Regions from separate parts of the Collibacillus ludicampi genome, predicted to be linked through region 2. Evidence: a T-box and tRNA genes for the amino acid it is inferred to sense, from the RefSeq annotation. Region 2 holds a T-box; the other holds one or more tRNA genes.
The links. The T-box of region 2 lies ahead of tyrS (tyrosine--tRNA ligase). A T-box ahead of a tRNA ligase gene usually reads a tRNA of that ligase, here a tRNA-Tyr.

Region 1 (4,459 bases), 2.4 Mb from region 2:
AGTCATGCGTAGAATCACGGCGAGTGTGGACACGGAAGAAGAGTCCTATTTACATGACCATTCTTTGTTTTTCTTACTGCAAGTGATGACGAGTTATTGGATCTCCTGTGTTACGGTTCCACCTGTTCATCAATCTTTAAGAAGGCTCCAGCAGCAATTATATAAAACGTGGAATCATTTGGCTACCTACGAAACGATTCTTCAAAATATGGACACAAGTATTTTAATTTATGATCAAGAAGGTTTTATATCTTTCGTTAATATCAACATGGGAAAGATTTTAGGAATGCCGCGCCGGCGATTGTTGGGAAAAAGCATAGAGGAAGTGTTATCGAATGCCGGACGAGCAACTGGTATACTTCAGTTCATTCAGAAAATTTGCCAAGATCTTTTTCACAATTGCCATACGAAGAGTTTATATGAGTATACAGATCCTGATCAGCGGTATTTACATATTTCAGGATCTTATACAGATGCGGGTGACATTTTGATCAGTATCCGGGACTTAACTGAATTTAAAAAAATGGAACAGTCCGCCTTTCAGAACGAAAAATTAGCAATGCTTGGAAAGATTGCTGCGGGTGTCGCACATGAAATTCGTAACCCTCTAACATCTGTAAAGGGTTTTATCCAATTGCTGCAAAACGATCTTATTCAGATGGGAAAAGAAGATTACGTTAAGATTATTCTGTCTGAATTGGATCGTGTGAATATGATCATTCATGAATTTTTGTCTGCTTCCAAAACATCTCCCCCCGAAAAGAAAGCAGTGGAAATGAGCGAGATTCTCCGCGAGGTCGTGCTGCTTTGCCAATCGGAAGCGAATTTGCGTAACTGTGAGATAATAAGTGAGATGCCAGAAACTCTACCTCGGTTAATGGTGGATCGTCAGCAAATTAAACAGGTATTTCTTAATATTGTAAAAAACGCATTTGATGCGATCGAGGATAAACCTGGGAAAATTTTTGTCGGAGCTGACATTGAAGCGGGAAGTTGGTTACGCGTAACGATTCGCGATAATGGCAAAGGGATGGACGAAGAAACGATGAGCCACCTTTTTGAACCTTTTTTTACAACGAAAGAAAAGGGGACTGGATTGGGACTAGCAACGAGTTATCAAATTATAGAAAACCATAACGGAATGATCTACGTGGAAAGCCAGGTTGGCCGCGGGACGACGTTTACTGTGAAGTTACCGCTCTCAGACTATGAGAGGCAAGCGATTGCACTTGCTTAACGAGGAAATGTGGAGTTTTGTTTTTAGACAGAGAAAGACGCACATCTTTGCTATGCGTCTTTTCATGTATTTACTCTCTCTCACTGTTGTGAAATGGGGTGATTGTAACATTCCCTGTAAAACCATATTCGTCACGAAACCAATGTTCGGCTTCTTCTTGACTGGAGGCCAAAATAAAAGTTTCCCCTCTGGTTCCGTAATTGTCTGCCCACTCGATCTTGTAATCTTTCTTCATGTTCTTACGCTCCTCATTATCTTCATTCTACGTCGAAAGTATAGGCTGTGGATTGCTTTTCGCCTCATTTTATGTTTTGCGGATGTCAAAGAAACCTTTTCTTCCACACATGTTTTGGTTCATAGTATTTCGTTAGGATACGTTCAGACTACAGCTGCTTTTATAGTTTAGGCAATTTCACGAGAGGACATGCAGGGACGTTTTGATCCCTAAAATTATATGTAATAAGGAGAAAATGATATAAAATCGATTGAAAGAGAATGTGACGATTTTATGGCTGTATTTTTTGTTTAAATTTGTTCTGATATTATCATTGCGGATATCTTGTGAGCGTGATATTATATCAAACGTCGCCGCGAGATATGGCGTTGATAACAATATCGATTGGCGAGTGAGAAGAATAGGAAAGATTGAATAGAATCTCGCTTGCAACATGAATTACTGATATGATATATTATCAATTGTTTCATTTGTCTCGTTCATAACTTTCTCTCTGTGGGGGTATAGCTCAGTTGGTAGAGCACCTGCCTTGCAAGCAGGGGGTCAGCGGTTCGAATCCGCTTACCTCCACCAAACTTGGAGGGGTACCAAAGTGGTCAAATGGGGCGGACTGTAAATCCGTTGCGTAAGCTTCGTAGGTTCGAATCCTACCCCCTCCACCAGATATGGCTCGGTAGCTCAGTTGGTGAGAGCGACGGATTCATAACCCGTAGGTCGGCAGTTCGACTCTGCCCCGAGCCACCAAGATATGGGCCTATAGCTCAGCTGGCTAGAGCGCACGACTGATAATCGTGAGGTCAGTGGTTCGAGTCCACTTAGGCCCACCATGTAAATCCATATGTTTCGTTCCTTGAAAACTGAATCGTGCAGAAGAGAGCCACGATTGAACATTGCATGGGCTCTGCAAGAAGCCTCGCTTGCGAGGCGCAGAGCGAATTTTTCTTCGAGAGTTTGATCCTGGCTCAGGACGAACGCTGGCGGCGTGCCTAATACATGCAAGTCGCGCGGATGGAGAGGAGCTTGCTCCTTGAAGTCAGCGGCGGACGGGTGAGTAACACGTGGGTAACCTGCCTGGCAGACGGGGATAACGCTTGGAAACGAGTGCTAATACCCGATGCGCTCTTCACGGGCATCCATGAGGAGGGAAAGGCGCTTTACGGCGTCACTGCCAGATGGGCCCGCGGCGCATTAGCTAGTTGGTGAGGTAACGGCTCACCAAGGCGACGATGCGTAGCCGACCTGAGAGGGTGACCGGCCACACTGGGACTGAGACACGGCCCAGACTCCTACGGGAGGCAGCAGTAGGGAATCTTCCGCAATGGGCGCAAGCCTGACGGAGCAACGCCGCGTGAGTGATGAAGGTCTTCGGATTGTAAAACTCTGTCTTCCGGGACGAACCGATAGGTGAGGCAATGCTCCTATCCTGACGGTACCGGAGGAGGAAGCCCCGGCTAACTACGTGCCAGCAGCCGCGGTAATACGTAGGGGGCAAGCGTTGTCCGGATTCACTGGGCGTAAAGCGCGCGCAGACGGCTTTCTGCGTCCGGGGTGAAAACCCGGGGCTCAACCCCGGGACGGCCTTGGATACGGGAGAGCTTGAGGGTCGGAGAGGCAAGGGGAATTCCACGTGTAGCGGTGAAATGCGTAGAGATGTGGAGGAACACCTGTGGCGAAGGCGCCTTGCTGGCCGATTCCTGACGTTGAGGCGCGAAAGCGTGGGGAGCAAACAGGATTAGATACCCTGGTAGTCCACGCCGTAAACGATGAGTGCTAGGTGTTCGTGGGCTCATACCCATGAGTGCCGAAGCTAACGCATGAAGCACTCCGCCTGGGGAGTACGGTCGCAAGACTGAAACTCAAAGGAATTGACGGGGGCCCGCACAAGCAGTGGAGCATGTGGTTTAATTCGAAGCAACGCGAAGAACCTTACCAGGGCTTGACATCCCGCTGACCGGTCTGGAGACAGACCTTCCCTTCGGGGCAGCGGTGACAGGTGGTGCATGGTTGTCGTCAGCTCGTGTCGTGAGATGTTGGGTTAAGTCCCGCAACGAGCGCAACCCTTGTGTTGTGTTGCCAGCATTCAGTTGGGCACTCACAACAGACTGCCGACGACAAGTCGGAGGAAGGCGGGGATGACGTCAAATCATCATGCCCCTTATGTCCTGGGCTACACACGTGCTACAATGGGCGGTACAACGGGATGCGAAACCGCGAGGTGGAGCCAAACCCTGAAAACCGTTCGTAGTTCGGATTGCAGGCTGCAACTCGCCTGCATGAAGCCGGAATTGCTAGTAATCGCGGATCAGCATGCCGCGGTGAATACGTTCCCGGGCCTTGTACACACCGCCCGTCACACCATGGGAGTTGGCAACACCCGAAGTCGGTGGGGTAACCTCTCTGAGGAGCCAGCCGCCTAAGGTGGGGCCGATGACTGGGGTGAAGTCGTAACAAGGTAGCCGTATCGGAAGGTGCGGCTGGATCACCTCCTTTCTAAGGATGTAAAAGATGCTCTTCTTCTGCACGGCTCAGTTTTGAGGGAGCGAATTCCTCAAGGTTCCTTGATAACTGGATAGCGAATGCGACATCAACTTTGGCTCATGCCAAGGTACTGCATCAAACAGAGCAAGTTCAAAAAGGAGGATCCACTGACTTTTTGAACAACCTTTGTAGGTTAAGCTACGAAGGGCGCACGGAGGATGCCTTGGCGCCAGGTGCCGATGAAGGACGGGGCTAACGCCGATACGCCTCGGGGAGCCGTAAGCAGGCTTTGATCCGGGGATTTCCGAATGGGGCAACCCACCCCGCGTAATGGCGGGGTATCCACTGCTGAATCCATAGGCAGTGAGAAGGTACACCAGGGGAACTGAAACATCTTAGTACCCTGAGGAAAAGAAAACAACAGTGATTCCCTCAGTAGTGGCGAGCGAACGGGGAAGAGCCTAAACCGCATGTGCTTGCACAGGCGGGGTCGTGGGGCGTCTCACATG
Region 2 (4,459 bases):
CTAAAGTCACATGATCGCGTGGTGTAAAATCAAAAACGGGAAGTGTCCCCCAAGTATATAATTCCACATTTTCCGAGTCGTCCTTTCCTACCGGTACATCATCAAAAGGTACGGCCGGAACGACAAGCATCATTTCATCAAATTGTTGTTTTACCCGTTCAAGTTCGCTCTCCAATGATTTGAGACGCTCGTTTAACTGTTTGACGGATTGAATATTCGCCTCACGCTCTTCTCCCTGCAACGTCGGCGTCAACTTCGACTTCTTATTACGTTCTGCACGCAATTCCTCGATTTCGACGATATATTGCCTGCGTTTGCGATCGAGATCGAGAAGTTCTTCGATCGAAATATCGATCCCCTTGTCTTCCGCAGCTTTCTGTACTTTGTCCGGATGGTTGCGTATAAAATGGATATCTAACATCTCTTCGTTCCTCCACAAATCGCACAAAATCGACAGTCTTCTGTGATTATACTACAGGTCTGACGTCTTGTCATAACAAAGGTTTCCTGCGATGTGTTTCCAGGATACAGATTCGTCAAGATCATCTCTCAATTGACGGCGAGGAAATTCCGGGAATATGTGACAATTCCGGCGGTGTTCCTTGATAAGAAGGAAAACCTTTGGGAATATAGGGGCTTCCGGTCGCATCATAAAAATATTGCGGCACATCACCAACCAGAACTGTATATGCGATCGGGATCTTCGTCTGAACCTGAACCTGCTTCGAGGCTAACGGAACGATCGCACCCACTTGTGTTTCGATATTCAGATAAATTATACTTAATGTCTGATTGATTCCTGCCTGTTTAAACTCAGTCTCCACCCAGGAACGTGCTGACCCGTACGGAATCATCGTAAGTGTGATCTTCGGTCCGACAGTGGAAAAAACGGTTGAATGAAACGCCTGTCCGAGCGGGATCTCAATCTTGTTTTCCTGCAAATCACGCAATACGCCCTGAACAATACTTGTCGCTTCTCCTTGAATTTTGGCCGTTTCGGCGAAATTGAGCCGTGCGGCTACCACATGTCCGTCACGATCCTGTGTGAGATCAATGAGCTTATCGTAATCGGCCACTTTTGAAATCTTTCCGATGATCGCATCATTGATCGCTTCCGTCGCAATGCGTTGAGACGTACTTTCCGCCAGGTTCAAGAACGTAGGGCGAAGATTGTTTTCAACAAAATAAAAAGTTTGCCAAGCGAGAAAAAAAACAGTGATCAGGGTAACTGAAAGAATCATGCGCCATCGGTTTACAGGTTTTCGTGCCGGACGTATCCGCATACGTCTTCTGCGAAACCGGAATCGCATTCGCATATACCGACCCCCTTTCCTCACCGAACATTGTATGTGGTTCGTCAAGGGGGCAGTACATCAGCATCAATCTTTTGAAAATCAGTGTACGTGGACATATGCCCACTAAAAGGCACATCCTCTTCTCTTATCGATCCGCTTGTGTATTACAGGACTACTCCGACACACGTATACGGACAAATTTTCGTTTACCCGCTTGCAAAACCATACCGTCTGTCAATTGGATCTGTGCATTGGTATCGCTAACTTTTTCACCGTTAATTTTCACCGCACCGCCTTGTATCATACGACGCGCTTCACCGTTTGAAGGCACGAGCCCCGTATCTGCGAGCAATTTCACAATCCAGACTTGTCCAGGCGGGAAAGCTGCTTCGGACATCTCTTCAGGCAACGCTCTCTGTTGAAAAACGGTCTTGAAATGTTCTTCCGCTTGAAGTGCCGCTTGTTCTCCATGGTATTTTTTCACGATTTCACGCGCAAGCCGCATTTTGGTATCCCGCGGATGCAAAGAGCCATCCGCCAACCCCGCACGGATCCTGTTCAGGTCATCGATCGAAACGTCGGTGACCAATTCAAAGTATCTCACCATCAATTCATCGGGAATGGACATCGTTTTGCCGTACATATTGGCCGGATCTTCATTGATGCCGATATAGTTTCCTAATGATTTTGACATCTTCTGCACGCCATCCGTACCTTCTAAGATAGGCATCATAATGCAAACTTGCGGCTCCTGCCCGTCTTCCTCCTGTAACATGCGCCCCATTAAAAGGTTGAATTTCTGGTCTGTTCCGCCAAGCTCGATATCGGCACGCATCGCAACTGAGTCATATCCCTGCATTAATGGGTAGAAAAATTCATGCATAGAGATCGGCTGATTATTCGTATAGCGCTTATGAAAATCTTCCCTCTCTAACATACGTGCCACCGTAATTTTGGAAGCCAAACGAATCACATCGCTGAAGGTAAGCGGAGCCAGCCATGTGGAATTATAGAGAATTTCCGTTTTTTCGGGATCGAGAATTTTAAACGCTTGTTCCGCATACGTCTTCGCGTTTTCGCGGACTTGTTCATGTGTGAGTTGCTTTCTCGTCTCGCTCTTTCCGGTGGGATCACCGACTTGCCCTGTAAAATCTCCGATCAACAGTTGGGCACGATGTCCCAGTTGTTGAAAATGGCGCAGTTTCTGTAAGACCACCGTATGCCCCAATGTTAAATCCGCCCCGGTAGGATCAATACCGAGCTTGACAATGAGGGGTTTTCCTTCTTTCAAACTGCGACGCAGTTTTTTTGCAAGCTCGTCCTCGGGAACGATTTCCGCCACACCCCTTCGAATGATCGCGAGTTGACGTTCTACTTCCGCTTCAAGAGCGGGATCGAGTGTTTGTTCTTCTCGTTCGTTTATCATGATGAAATTTCCTCCTTACAAACCGTCCATGTGAGACATATCAAAAAAACCCCGCCACTAGCAAAAGCTAGGGACGAGGTTCGCTCGCGGTACCACCCTAGTTGAAGACAGCGGCCGTAACACGCCCACACGTCTTCCCCTTAATTTTTGGTAACGGTTGACCCGGCAACAGACTACTGAGATGAACCTGTTCATCTGTGCAGCTCCGGAATGTACTTCAGACGACTCTTTGTCCGGTTTGCAGCAACCACCGGCTCTCTGGGCAAAGAGACTGTCTTACTCGTTCCTTCATCGCAGTTTCCCGTATGAAAGTTCCTTCCCTTACTTAACCTAAGTCGTAAGTACATTATCACATTTAGCAGCAAAAGTCAAAGCCAAATCGCCGAGAAACAACAACGGGAAACCTTTTAAGGGGAGGGCATCTTATGACAAAACGTACAAAAAAGGCTTCCCACCATGAGTCATCGTCCCTTTTATCAAGAAGTGTATCAAAAAAAAGAGCTTCTGCAAAATCCTGTACAAGATTCATCAAATGGATAGGGATCCCTGTGTTATTTTTGATCGTGATCGGATGTGCCACCGCTTTTGGGTATACGGTCAAACAGGTAAACGAGACGCCTCCTTTGGATATACAATCCATCATCAATGTAGCCGCGACCACCAACATTTATGACCGTAACAACAAAAGGATCGGACAAATTCAGGAGGATGGTTTTCGCGAACCGATCAAGAGTCTTTCGGAACTGTCTCCGTATATTCCGAAAGCGTTTATTGCAGCGGAAGACAAAAACTTTTTCACACACTCGGGAATCAACCCGTTTTCCATGATTCGTGCGGGCATCCAAAATATCTTTGGTTTAAAAATCATCTCCGGAGCCAGCACCATCACACAACAAGTGATTAAAAACGTTTATTTTCCAAATCAAAACCGGACGATCGATCGAAAAATCCAGGAAATTATTTTAGCGCTTCGTCTTGAGAAGAAGATGACCAAAGATGAAATCTTGAAAAACTACCTAAATTGGATTTACTTCGGTAAATCAGGAAGTACAAATCTATATGGCATTCGTGCCGCTTCTCAAGCTGTTTTTGGGAAACAGCCGAAAGACCTCAATCTGGCACAAGCCGCTTTTCTTGCCGCGCTTCCGAATAACCCCAGTTTATACAATGTAACAACACATCTCGAAAATACAATGACACGTCAACGTTATATATTAAATCAAATGAAAGCAGACGGTTTCATTTCTGACGCCGAACTGAAAGAAGCGAATCGTTTTGATATCCGCGCCTCAATTATAAAAGAACATGTGCACCATTCAACGGATCAACCCTATCTTTTAGCGGAAATCAAACAAAGGGCAATCGAAGCTTTGCAAAATGCAGGTCACTACCAATCATTTGATGAAGTGGCTAAAGAGCTTTCTCGGGGAGGATATAGGGTATACACGACGATCGACTGCGAATTGCAGCGAACAATACAAAACATCATTGAAAATCCCGCGTTGTTTCCTGCAGACATCTCTTACCGTGTACATACGAACGAAGGGAAAGAGATCTTCGCCGAACGTGCCAAGGAACAAGTGGGGGCTGTATTGATCGATAATCGGACGGGCGGGATTCTAGCGGTAGGCGCAGGACGAGATTACAAAAGCAACCAAAACAATCATACGCTTCTCCCTCGTCAGCCGGGATCTTTGATGAAACCGCTCGCCGTTTATGGCCCCGCTGTCGAAAAGCG

Region 1: it has a tRNA-Tyr gene. The T-box ahead of tyrS (tyrosine--tRNA ligase) is inferred to sense a tRNA for this amino acid. The anticodon was not compared.

Annotation. Positions count from the first base shown of each region.
Region 1 is NZ_BOQE01000001.1:402,502-406,960, reverse strand. Features, by position in the region: gene DNHGIG_RS02210 (ATP-binding protein) at 1-1,237, shown strand, start outside; gene DNHGIG_RS02205 (hypothetical protein) at 1,308-1,472, opposite strand; tRNA gene DNHGIG_RS02200 (tRNA-Ala) at 1,970-2,045, shown strand; tRNA gene DNHGIG_RS02195 (tRNA-Tyr) at 2,051-2,134, shown strand; tRNA gene DNHGIG_RS02190 (tRNA-Met) at 2,140-2,216, shown strand; tRNA gene DNHGIG_RS02185 (tRNA-Ile) at 2,223-2,299, shown strand; rRNA gene DNHGIG_RS02180 (16S ribosomal RNA) at 2,412-3,962, shown strand; rRNA gene DNHGIG_RS02175 (23S ribosomal RNA) at 4,142-4,459, shown strand, end outside.
Region 2 is NZ_BOQE01000001.1:2,788,472-2,792,930, reverse strand. Features, by position in the region: gene serS (serine--tRNA ligase) at 1-421, opposite strand, end outside; gene yunB (sporulation protein YunB) at 543-1,316, opposite strand; gene tyrS (tyrosine--tRNA ligase) at 1,468-2,721, opposite strand; T-box leader at 2,788-3,022, opposite strand; gene DNHGIG_RS14140 (transglycosylase domain-containing protein) at 3,147-4,459, shown strand, end outside.